4 regions of the Paenibacillus sp. GCM10027628 genome follow, and region 3 is predicted to be linked to each of the others. Evidence: riboswitches for the same ligand, from Rfam matches in the RefSeq annotation. Region 3 holds a riboswitch; each other region holds the start of a gene.
The links. A riboswitch is a leader RNA that binds a small molecule or an ion and turns the genes downstream of it on or off. The one in region 3 is predicted to bind cyclic di-GMP.
Positions count from the first base shown of each region.

Region 1: it holds a riboswitch for cyclic di-GMP, as region 3 does, so the genes downstream of both, ACFQZT_RS22440 (GspE/PulE family protein) here and ACFQZT_RS32115 (pyridoxal phosphate-dependent decarboxylase family protein) in region 3, are expected to answer to the same signal.
Region 2: it holds a riboswitch for cyclic di-GMP, as region 3 does, so the genes downstream of both, ACFQZT_RS33405 (hypothetical protein) here and ACFQZT_RS32115 (pyridoxal phosphate-dependent decarboxylase family protein) in region 3, are expected to answer to the same signal.
Region 4: it holds a riboswitch for cyclic di-GMP, as region 3 does, so the genes downstream of both, ACFQZT_RS15380 (PilZ domain-containing protein) here and ACFQZT_RS32115 (pyridoxal phosphate-dependent decarboxylase family protein) in region 3, are expected to answer to the same signal.

Region 1 is NZ_JBHTHA010000035.1:12,551-15,673, reverse strand. It holds gene ACFQZT_RS22450 (hypothetical protein) at 1-28, shown strand, start outside; gene ACFQZT_RS22445 (hypothetical protein) at 25-1,188, shown strand; cyclic di-GMP riboswitch class I at 1,398-1,493, shown strand; gene ACFQZT_RS22440 (GspE/PulE family protein) at 1,540-3,123, shown strand, end outside.
Region 2 is NZ_JBHTHA010000084.1:38,861-41,983, reverse strand. It holds gene nfsA (oxygen-insensitive NADPH nitroreductase) at 1-137, opposite strand, end outside; gene ACFQZT_RS33405 (hypothetical protein) at 257-1,153, opposite strand; cyclic di-GMP riboswitch class I at 1,256-1,343, opposite strand; gene ACFQZT_RS33400 (TVP38/TMEM64 family protein) at 1,357-2,019, opposite strand; gene ACFQZT_RS33395 (MGDG synthase family glycosyltransferase) at 2,084-3,123, opposite strand, start outside.
Region 3 is NZ_JBHTHA010000052.1:168,990-172,112, reverse strand. It holds gene ACFQZT_RS32125 (sugar phosphate isomerase/epimerase family protein) at 1-322, shown strand, start outside; gene ACFQZT_RS32120 (VanW family protein) at 466-1,398, shown strand; cyclic di-GMP riboswitch class I at 1,620-1,705, shown strand; gene ACFQZT_RS32115 (pyridoxal phosphate-dependent decarboxylase family protein) at 1,794-3,123, shown strand, end outside.
Region 4 is NZ_JBHTHA010000016.1:11,858-14,980, reverse strand. It holds gene ychF (redox-regulated ATPase YchF) at 1-435, opposite strand, end outside; gene ACFQZT_RS15380 (PilZ domain-containing protein) at 514-1,227, opposite strand; cyclic di-GMP riboswitch class I at 1,332-1,420, opposite strand; gene tadA (tRNA adenosine(34) deaminase TadA) at 1,696-2,133, shown strand; tRNA gene ACFQZT_RS15370 (tRNA-Arg) at 2,178-2,252, shown strand; gene ACFQZT_RS15365 (MFS transporter) at 2,343-3,123, shown strand, end outside.

The DNA.
Region 1 (3,123 bases), on a different contig from region 3:
ATGGGATTTATGGAGATTTTATAAATGAAAGCTCTCCAAACCATTTTTTTGCTTTTTGTCGTAAGCCGCTTGATCATGTTCGGTTTCTTGTCGATCGGCCAACCCGATCAGATTCATTATGCCGATAACCAGCTGCAAGTGGATAATCCTGTTTTAGACCGCTTTATACTCTACGATTCCTATAATTATGCGCAGATCGCTACGGAAGGATATACAGAGGACCGATTAACCGCCTTTTTTCCGCTTTTTCCACTTATTGTCCGAGGATTTACCGCTGTTACCGGGATGGATGTTTATTGGGCCGGCTTTGTTCTATCCAACTTCTTTTTTGTATGCTCCTTGTGGCTGCTGTATCAACTTATGACAAAGAAAGGGCTTAGTGAGAGAGTAAAGATTCTGACACTCTCTGTGCTCGTTTGCTTTCCATCCTCTTATTTTTTCAGTGCCTTCTATACGGAAAGTTTCTTTCTGTTTCTGGCATTGCTCGCTTTCCGATTCTGGGGAAATAAAAAAAGAGAAGCCGCCTACTTCATCGGAGGACTGGCCGCCCTCACCAGAATCGTTGGAGTATGGATTCCTCTGGCTTTTTTTGCGGAAAGATGGATCAGACGGAAATTGGACGTTAAGGACTTTATCTGGGCGGCCTTGAGCAGTTTGATGTTTGCCGTCTATCCGGTTTATCTTTGGCTGACTAAAGGAGAGCCTTTGTTGTTTTTAAAAGTAATGGCTCCTGATTACGGACGTTATTCAGCTATTCCCTTTTCTCCTATTTATCAGGATATTGTAACTTCAATTCAAACAGGCAGGATTGAACCTATTATCATATTTCATATGCTATTGTTTTTGATCTTTATCAGCTATATGATTTCAACAATTCGGCAGCATAACGTTGTACCTTGGTCCGAGGTTATTTACACGTTCGGTTTAGTGCTGATGCCGCTATCTTCGACTTTGAACCGGGCAGTTCAGATCTCATCCCATGGATTTATGCGATATTTTTTAGCCATCTTCCCCCTTTTTATTTTCCTTGGGAAACATGTAGACCAAGTTTTGATACGCGCAGATAAGAATTCTGGTCATGCTCAATTCATCGTTTGGAAATCGGTTATCTATTTTGCTCTGTTCATTTGGGTATCCGTCTCTCTTTATGTTTGGTTAGTTTTGCGGTTTAAAGGGTTTGTTGCGTAATACGAAATGAATTTCTATTTCAAGCCCCTACTCTTGACCTACTCCGCTAGATGTATTACGACATATTTTTACACGGACACAACCGTAAATACCTAGGAAACAGGCAGTGCAAAATGATTAATTTGCGCTATCCCAAACTTGTGGCCGATTCTGTAGAATCGTAGTATATGAAGTTAACTTTTGTCTAAAATCGTCAATGAAGCCAATGGAACGAACAACGGCAAACCCGTTCGAAAGTCGGGGACGCAAAGCCACGGGTCTACACCATCTCGATCAAGCGATGGTACGATAGCCGGGTTGCTCAAAGCCAGTTGGCTTTTTGCTGTTCCAGGATGGCGAAAGGAGGTCCTTATGCGCGCTGGTGAACTTCTGGTCATGAATGGTCTGATAACGGAAGAGCAGCTCGGGCAAGCGCTCAAGGCACAGGCCCATACAACGAAAAAAATCGGGGAAATTTTAATCGAGCACGGGTTCATTAACGAACGGCAGCTGGTTGAAGTGTTGGAGTTTCAGTTGGGTATACCGGCCGTGAATTTAACGGATATCCACTACGATCTGGATGCCGTTAAGCTTGTCGATGAATCGATTGCTCGAAAGTACGGTCTGATCCCCATCGAGTGTAAAAACGGAAAACTTAAAATCGCCATGGCTGACCCGCTAAATGAAGGGGCGATTCAAGAAATTCAAATCCAAACCGGAATGATCGTTCAGCCATTTCTAGCTGCCCGCACTGAGGTAGAGGAAGGGATTATCCGGCAATACGGGCTGGCGGAAACGGTTCAAGTGCTGACCGTAATCCTAGGTTCAGCGATGGAGCAGAAGGCTGGCAGCATTCACCTCGATCCGCAGGAACAGGGGCTCATTGTGAAGTACCGGATCGGGGCCGAGCTGAAGACGCAGAGGACCATTCCTTCCGCCATGCGGGAGGCGCTGATCAACCGGATTAAGTACCAAGCCGGGTTAGATCCCGCCCAGCGTAGGCTGCCGCAGGAAGGCCATTTGGAAAGCAACATCCGCGGTGTTGCCGTGGAATGCCGCGTTTCCACTATGCCGACTATAAATGGTGAAAGTATTGTCATCCGGATCATGGACCCCTCGGCGAAACGGTTGAAGTTGACGGATCTTGCCCTCAGGGAAGACCATGCACAGCAGTTCGAACGTGTGCTTCGTCGTCCGGGCGGCGGGCTTGTCCTTATATCCGGGCCGTGCGGTAGCGGGAAAACGACTACGTTGTATGCGGCGTTGCATCATCTGATTAGGGAAGAACAGCGGATTGTGACTATAGAAGATCCCATGGAGCGTAGAATCTTGGGCACGACGCAGGTGGAGGTCAACGAACGGATCGGATTGACATTTGCCTCCGCATTACGGTCGGTGCTGCAGCAGGACCCGAATATCTTAATGATCGGAGACATCCGGGACGCGGAAACGGCCGAGATCGCTGTGCGTGCGGCGCTGTGCGGACGATTGGTGCTCGGGGCCGTACATGGCAGCCATGCGCTTCAAACGATCGACCGGCTGCGGGGCTGGGGCATTGACACGTACCGGTTGGCGTCATCTTTATCCTGCATCGTTTCCCAACGATTGGTACCGCGGATTTGCCACCAATGCCGCCAATCCGTAGCGGCTACCGATGAGGAAATTCGGCTATTTGAAGCCCATAGCTTGCTTGAAGATAATGACTCGAAGCAGTCCAAGGGGAATTTCCGTATGTTCGCGAAGGCGAAAATCGATGGGAAAATAACGGTGACCCGGGGTGCCGGATGCCGGTTATGCGACCAAACAGGGTTACAAGATTTTATTGCCATTCATGAGGTATTGGAAGTGAACGAGCCCCTGCGTCAGTTACTGCTCCAAACCCCATCGATGTCCGAGCTGGAACAGCATTTGGAAAAAACCGGCTTTAAACCGATGCTTTATGATGGTTTGTGCAAA
Region 2 (3,123 bases), on a different contig from region 3:
TATGCCTGGATATGGCTGGATGTAGATGCTGCTTGCGCGCATTCCACTATGTAACGAATTTGCTCATCGGTTAATGCCTTATCTTCATATTGACGAATAGAACGATGATTTAAAATGGTTTCAATAACGGTATTCATTTCAATTCTCCTTTCAAATATGTCCATCCCCTGTATCATCCGATACGTCAATCATACTTATTTATACTTGACTGAGCAAATAATTGCTTGATTTTGGAAGGGACAAGACCTGCAAAAATTCACTTCGTGGTAAGCAGCAATTGCGAAACGGCGGTTGCCGCCTTCAACCCGGCAGGGTCTTTGCTGCTGCTCATTGCCGCTAGAATACCGGCTCTCGTACCGGCATCGAGACTAGCCATGATGCTAACCGCTTCCTTGGCGTCCGTATTCATCAGTTCAGTTATTAAGGAAGCTGCGCTCGCCGCAGGCATTTGACTATATGTTTTCGCCAGCTCGTCCACCGGCTGTGGATTGCCGGGTAAGCTGTCCAGTTTCTTTTGAACATCTGCTGCATTGTCAGAACTCACAGGCTGGAAATCCTTAAGCGCCAAGGAGACAGCCGCAGCTTTTTTCGGGTCCATCTTAGCCAAAATGTTCGCGCGCTGTGGCGGCTTCATACCGAGCATATTGAAGACTTCATCTTTGAGTGTCATATTGTCGAGAATCCCCGCAGCCTGGGCTGCCGTCATTGCGGCATATTGACTTGCCGCCGCGTCGGTTTGCTGTTTTAAATCCTCCGCAGGCGCTGAAGCTGGAATACCGTTGAAAGCAGGAGCAGTTGAGCCGGGCTGAGCGCTTGCAGTATTGGTTCCACCGGGAGTTGCGGCAGTTGTTCCTGCGGCAGTTGCGTTGGCTGGACCTGCAGAGCCCGCTCCAGTACTTGTACTTCCGCTTGAGGCAGTTCCTGCCGCAGCTGGAGCTGGAGTCGCCGGCTTCTTAGTAATTACACTTTTTCCTGCCTTCAGGACACTTTCTCCCGCATGGGTGAGTAAACCCGCAAACGTCTCCCCTTTGCCATGATTAATCATATACACACCTGTGCCGACCATCAGCGTTGTAAACAATAATGGAATCAGCCCGAAATATAACAACCTGGCTGTACCGCTTAATTGCATCGACTCTTCTTTTATCTCCATATGTATCATCTCCTACAATTCTATTAATATATGTTCCCAGAAAATAGAAAACAAAAAATCCATCAACAATAAAGATGATGGATGCTTGACGTATCCAACAATTTCGGCAACTCAGCCGCCATAGAAACAAAAGTCCCTTAGGCCTGTAGCTTTGCGCCCTTATCTTTCGATAAGTTTGCCTTTTTCGTTTGTGGGCATGCTGCCTAAATAATTGTACTAATTTTGTTCCTTCTTTTTAATAGCCAACTTAATGCTAGCAGAGCAATAAAAACTGCAATACCAACAACTCCCCATAGCAGCGAACCATGACGAGCACCTGCGTAGATCCCGCTCATCGCAATGGAATATGGTAATATGCCTAAGGCTGTAGTCCAAATGAAATTCCATATTTTAACGTTTATAAGCCCCGCTGCGTAATTAACAAAGTGGTACGGGACAAAAGGAACAAACCGGATCATTAAGAGTCCCAACGTTTCATGTTTCCGCGTATATGCTTCAACTTTCTGCAAAAAAGGCTGAGCCATGTTCCCAAACAATGGCTTCGCAATCCATTTTGTAAGATACAGAGCCCCAACTGCTCCGGCAACGCCACCAATCCAGGCATAAATGCCACCCATGACAGGACCGTAGACTTCCATGAGAATGACAGAAATGAATTCCCCCGGTACAGGAATAATATTGGCAAACGATTGAACAATAATACCGATGATAATGCCAAAAGGACCTATATTTACGATGGTTTCGATTAATCTCTGTGCTTCTCCGGTATGCACAAGGTAAATGTAATAACTGATCAAAGCTGCAATTATGGCTATACTGATTATACTAATGAGCCGGGTACCAGAAAAAGATTTTGGTATTATCAAGTTCGTTGATTCACATCCAGTTTTTTGGAATTTACCTAAAGTATCCGTAGAATCGTTGGTCCTATCACACGGAAAGCGAGACAGATTGATCAATACTGTCCATAACGCTATTTGCAATGGCGGAAGCAGCTTGAGTACGCTGTAGAGTTAACATCCGCCGCTTAACTTCCTCATGAAGAGGTGGAGCGTCAAGAAGCTTTTGAACTTGAGCCGCTAGCTCTCCCACGTTATTGGCGATCGATGCAACTCCTCTTTCGGACAGGAATACGGCGTTTTCTCGCTCTTGACCTGCATACGGTTTAAAGATAAACATTGGAATGCGCATCGAGATCGCTTCGGTCAAGGTGAGCCCTCCTGCTTTCGTAACCATACAAGTTGCTTCTGACATGACTTCTTGCATATTATTTACATACCCGAGAACGTTCAGATTGGGGTACAGCGGAGTAAGGGCATCTAATTTATGCTTAACTTTCTCATTCCTGCCGCATACGACGGTAACTTGAGATTCGTTAATCGCCAATAAAGAAAGTACGATTTCTTCCATATAGCCTGAGATTCCACTGTCACCGGCCATGACTAAAATCGACCTTTTCTTCATATTCGCAGACTTGACCGAACTTATTTCATTAAATTGTTTACGAATGGGAATGCCCGTCACTTCAATGCGGTCTTTCGATAAACCTTTATGGATAAGTTGTTGTTGTAACTCCTCCGTTGCAACATAATACTTGTCGACTTTGGGGTGAAACCAGCGGGAATGCAGCGCATAGTCAGTCAGTACAGTAACGTTATGAATGCCAAAAATCTTGCACACCTCCGGGGTTGCACCAAAAGGGAACGTATTAACAACAGCATCAGGACGCTCATGTTGAATGATTTGCACTAATTTTTTTCTTCCTAAAATGTTTAAGGAACGATTAATGAACGCATCGTGTTCGGCTTCACGGGTAAAATAATAGCTCCAGCCATAATAGTCCAGACCCATTCTGGCCACTTGTGTACTTTTATTATATAAAGAAACGGTGATTGTATTTAACAGAGGATGCCCCTCTTTCATAAGATCAAGCGTAATCACTTCTTTGGCGCCTTGCTTTTCGAATTGTT
Region 3 (3,123 bases):
ACTGCAAACCCTGCTCACCCGCACGGCCAGTATTCATGCAAGAGTGTCCAATGGCGAGCAAGTTCAGGTGAACGTCGGAGAAAGAGGGGAACATCCGATGATGCCCCACTTTGAACACTGGTGGCAAAGCGGCATGCGTAACTGGCGGAGTGCCGCCAAACCGGGTGACGTGTTCTCTTTTGTATGCGAGTTAGGCCCTGCACCTTATGCGATCACAACGGATGAATATGCGAACCGGCAGCATGAATGCAGCGACCGATGGTCGCAATCGCTGCTTTTCGCAGATCGCGCCCGAGCGTTATGGAGGGAAATCATCATATAGCGCCTACTTAGATCAAGAGCCCTTTCTCATCGTAGAAGGGGCTCTTTGAGTTGTCTTTTTTAGTGGAAATTACAAAGATTGGATATACTACCATTTAGGATTTAGTACAAGCCTGGATAAGAATAGGAGAGATGTGCTTGTTTATGGGTTATGGTTGGATTGCTGGACTATTTTTATTACTTCAGCCGAATCACTTGCAAGATGATCTATGCATCGACCGGAACGGACAATGCATCAAGAATGTGAACCGCACGGATTATTCGCTTCCATTTATCGATGTGCCTCTGGTTGACGAGGAGAAATTAGACGTGCTAGTCAAGGACGTCGAAAAAAAGATATTCCGGGCGCCCGTAAACGCCACCATTAATGAAAGTGGAGCCATCGTGAAGGAAGTTTCAGGTGCAAAACTGAATCGTCAAGCCTTCCGAAAGGAGTTCTACGATACTTTTTATAATCAACAATCCAAGAAAATGACAGCTCCTGTGTCAGCCATCTATCCCAAAGTGGACAGTGAGTTGCTTGCAACAATACGCGTACAGTCGATCGGATATTACGTCACTTACTTTAATTCGAATAACAATAATCGCTATCATAATATGAAGCTGGCTGCGAATGCGATTAACAATGTCGTGATTTATCCCGGGGAAACATTCTCCTTTAATCGTGTGGTAGGCGTTCGAACACCGGCAAAAGGCTATAAACTAGCCAAAGTCATTGTCAGAGGCGAATTTTCCGAAGGCATAGGCGGCGGAATTTGTCAGATTTCGTCGACTCTTTTCAACGCGGTAGACCGTGCCGGTCTGAAAATCGTGGAACGATATTCGCATAGCAGGTCCGTACCGTACGTTCCACCTGGGCGGGATGCTACCGTGAATTGGGGCGGACCGGATTTCAGCTTCACCAACAATTACAATCAACCTATTTTGATTAGGGCTCAAGCCTCACCGGGCAGGGTGTACATTACGATCTCCTCCTCCGATGTCGTAAATTTCAAGCCGCGGCATGTACCCAGCGCCTCTGAAGCGCTGCCTGAGGAGATTCAAGCCGGTACGGACGTGGGAGTTCCGGTTCCTTAACGATCACGCATATAAGGACAAAACCCCTTCTATTATCCATGTGGAAGGGGTTTCATTCGTCTTTTGTTAAAAAAGTCATATCATGACTGCATTAAAACTTAACAAACAATATTGGAAAAATGTGTTGTTTTATTCATACGACTGTACTATACTCTATTCTTGTGTATGAAATTGTAAAGTTTTGTATGTCGATTACTGTCGTTGAAAAATATTCACTGACAAGTTAATAATGGCAAACCTATTGAAAAATGGGGACGCAAAGCTAGAGGGACTACATCCTACAAGGATATGTCAGCCAGTTGCACTTCAGCAATTGGCGAAATATGGGCTAACATCCATGTTCGCCTTTTTGTGATGTTTACATACGACGAACTCAATCGATAGGAGAGAAAAATATGAGAGAGAAGAGACTGACGAATGTACAGCAATTGTTTCCCAGTGAGGATGGAAATCAACAAACGCGTCAAATGTTTTTACAGCTCATTGAACAAATCGTTAGGGGCGTAGATGAGCTCAAAAACCCGGATGGCGTGAATCTCAAGGGTCATAAAAATCGAAGTGGAAATTTTTACAATGACCTCATTCGAAATAGTGCGATTCCAAACGGCAGCGTTCCATTAGAGGATGTCAATTCCGAGTTATTGAAATTGCTGCATGATCATCCTTATCATTCTAAATATTTTCTAACGAATATTTTGCCGATGGCAAGCATCCCTGGGATTATGGGCATGATTGCAGCTTTTATGGTGAATGGCAATAATTTATGGGATGTGTATGGCCCCGCTGGAGCCGAAGCGGAAGTAAGGGTTATCAGCATGATGTCCAAATTAATCGGGTACGATTCGCTGAAAAGCGGCGGTTATACGACTTGGGGCGGACAAGGAGCCGTATTCTCCGGTCTGCGGATTGCGATTGCCAAATTTGTTCCGGACGCGTTGCAAAAAGGCGTTCCCAACAATTTGTACGCTTTTTGTTCCGATGCCGCGCATTATAGTTTATATAAATCTATGGAAGCTTCAGGCATAGGCAGTGATAGATTGATAAGGGTCCGTACGCATGCAGACAGTTCCATGGATGTGGACGATCTGCGCAACAAAATGAAAGAAGTTATTGCAAACGGCGGAATTCCGATTTATATCGTTGCTACTACCGGAACGACAGACGCAATGGGTATTGACGATGTAGGGCAAATTTACGCTATGGCCGAGCAGGTAGCCGCTCATCATGGCTTATCCAGACCTCATATTCATGCAGATTCTGCTTTAGGCGGTTTTTTCGCTTTCTTTAACGACTATGACTTCACTGCAAATCCACTTGAGTTTAAGTCGGATGTTGTTCAAGCGCTAAAGTCCATCCAACGCAAGATGATACATTTGAAACTGGCCGATTCCCTTTGCTTCGATTTCCAAAAGTTAGGTCAAACTCCTTATGTGACAAGCTTATTTCTGCTTAAGGATGCCGCCGATTTAACGCTCGTCGATTTGCATCCGGATGAAACGCCTTATGTCGGACACCGCGGATATGGGCAATACCATACCGGATATACGTTGGAGTGTTCGCGCATGGCGAGTTCTATTAGTATTTATGGTGCTTTGCTTGCCTTCGGCATTCAAGGGTATCAGCGATTGCTGGCGCAATTCGTTGAGGTTAATCTCGCTTTCAGGGAAGCGTTGAAATGGGAAATCCCACAAGCCGAAATCGTCAATGGTGACAACCCTGGCATCA
Region 4 (3,123 bases), on a different contig from region 3:
CTCAAGCTTCTTCTCAATCGAATCAATGTCAGCCAGGATCAGCTCGAGATTAATCGTTTCGATATCACCGATCGGATCCACTTTACCGGATACGTGCGTAATATTTTCATCCACAAAACAACGAACTACATGCACGATGGCATCTACTTCACGAATGTGTGCGAGAAATTTATTGCCAAGCCCTTCGCCCTTGCTCGCGCCCTTCACCAAACCCGCAATATCGACGAATTCGAAGGCCGTTGGAACAATGCTCTTGGGTACTACGATCTCCACCAGCCTCTGCAGTCTTTCGTCCGGTACTTCCACTACCCCGACATTCGGATCGATCGTACAGAACGGATAGTTCGCAGATTCTGCGCCCGCCTGTGTAATTGCATTAAACAAAGTCGATTTTCCTACGTTCGGTAGACCGACGATTCCTGCTTTCAAAGCCATTGCAGCTACAACTCCTTAATGTTGAAAATGATACTCATCTATTATATAGCACTTGAAGGTCAAAAAAAAGCCTGTCGGCTACTGATTCACCGCAGACTTTTTTTCCAATAGGCTTCTGTACTGAGCTTCCCGCTTCTGCACAAAGTACGATTCAACCTGATTTTTCAAAATAAAGGCCCTTAATGCATTCGTTTTCATGTCTGGAACTTCGAGATATCGAGCCCCATAATAGATGCCGGTTCCCGATTTCTCTTTCCGCACAATTTCGGTCTTGACCGGCATCGAGAAGCCCAGATCCATTTCAACGTCGAGCTGGACATGCTTATCGACAATTTTATCTACTATAGAGTTGTTTTCAATTGTAAAACCAACGCCGTTCATCGAAATGTTCTTGATGGAAATAACGACCGGGTTATCAAACTGATGTTTATTTTTCTTTTTCACATCATGAAGTCCATGAAGTAATCCGTCCTGTTGGATGTCAATTCGCGGAAATTCCCGTTTTTCCGTAAATTTCTTGCGATTCTCAGGCGGGTTAATCAAAATAACCGAACCATGATCTTTGGCAACTACGGTCGTTTCAAAAACGAACAATCCCGATTTCGAATAAACCGTCATCTTGACTTTGTCTCCAAGTCCAAAAACCTCGTATTGCGGCAGTTCCACCTCAATAATATCGCCCAGCGCATAGGTAAGGACACCTGTAGAAACAAAATCATTCTTATCCAGCACTGCTTTGCTGTCAATCAATACCTCAATGTCATTGCCTTCCTTGCTGCCATAATGCTTCATTGCTTTCTTCACTTCCTCTCTATTCATTTTTTTGTATTAAAAAAGTAGACCATCCCCGTCTGATCGGAACAGCCTACTACCTAAAATCTAAAATAGCCGTGATTTTCGGTAGCCAGACTGCCGTAGTTCCATGTGGAACCTTAGACCCTCAGCTTTGCGTCCTTGTCTTTCAACAAGTTTGCCATTTATCGAAACCTTATGTAATTATTCCTGACTAGGATAAAAGACCTATTATTATTCTAAGTATACGTATTTTAGTATCAATTTTCAACAAAATTCCCGTAAATGCCTCTTTCCTTGATTTACAAGTAAAGTGTGCATACAATATAAACATATATCCACAACTTTTCGACTTATCCACATGGTTGTCCACAGATTGTTAACAACGAATGCTTGTTCGATTCTTATTCACATGTGGATAACTGAATTTTAGCGAGGTGTCCCCCTGTGGATGAACATATTCCATGGATGAAAGAAGCCATTCAAGAAGCGCTTAAAGCGGAAGCTATCCGGGAGGTCCCCATCGGAGCGGTTGTCGTACATAACGGCACGATTATCGGCCGCGGCTATAATCTGCGTGAAACGTCCCTCGACCCGACCGCTCATGCTGAAATGATCGCCATCAAACAGGCCAGTGAACATCTGCAAGCTTGGCGCCTGCTCGACTGCAAACTGTACGTGACGCTCGAGCCCTGCCCCATGTGCGCGGGTGCGATTGTCCAAGCCCGGGTCCCGCAGGTGATCTATGGGACGACAGATCCCAAAGCCGGCTGCGCCGGAACCCTCATGAATTTGCTGCAGGAGGAACGATTCAACCACCGTGTCGACGTGGTGAGCGGTGTTTTGCAGGAAGAGTGCGCGACGCTGCTGACGCAATTTTTTCGCAAGCTGCGTGGTAAGGAATAACGTTGCGCGAGTAAAAGCATCCGTGATAAAATAAACGATGCCATGCGCCCGTAGCTCAGCAGGATAGAGCGATAGTTTCCTAAACTATGCGTCGGGGGTTCGAATCCCCCCGTGGCGCGTTCAAAATAACATAACTATACAAAGGGATGACAACTACGGGTTGGCCATCCCTTTGTTTCTTTTTGCAATCCGAAAGGAGAACTCATTCTATGACGAGTATGAAATCGCCCTCTTCTTTTCGCATCCCTTTATTCTGCATCGTTACGTTGCTGTTCTGGATGTCTATGTACACGAGTGTTCCTATCATGGCTCCTTATGTGGAATTTTTGGGAGGCAGCCATCAACTGGCTGGTTGGATCGTGGGAATGTACGGCATTTCGCAGATGCTGCTGCGTATCCCGGTCGGTGTCCTATCCGATCGTTTTCATAAGCGCAAACTGTTTATTACATTTGGTTTACTCTTTACAGGCCTCAGCGGGCTCGGGCTTTGGATGACAAAAGATTTCACATGGATTCTCCTTCTTCGTGCGCTTGCCGGCGCTGCCGCGGCCACATGGGTTGATTTTACGGTGTTATTTACGAGCTATTATAAACATGAAGAATCTACAAAAGCGATCGGAACGATCAGCTTCTTCAACTCTTTGGGTCAGATGCTCGGTATCCTCATGGCAGGCTGGGCTGCAGACGCGATAGGCTGGGAAGCAGCTTTCATCATGGGCGCTATTCTCGGTGCGATAGGTCTTATCGGATCCTTCTTTCTTGTGGAAAAAATTGAAATCGATGCCCCCAAAATCACGCTGCGGGGAATCGGCCATGTAGCGACAGACCGTACGCTTTTGTTCGTTTCATTGCTGGCTATTTTGTCGCAGGTGCTTACCTTTGCTACGGTTTTCGGTTTTACCCCCGTTTATGCTACTGGGCTAGGGGCTGATAAGTTTAGTTTGTCACTGCTGACGTTCTTTTCCAATGTTCCGGTTGCAATAGCCTCCT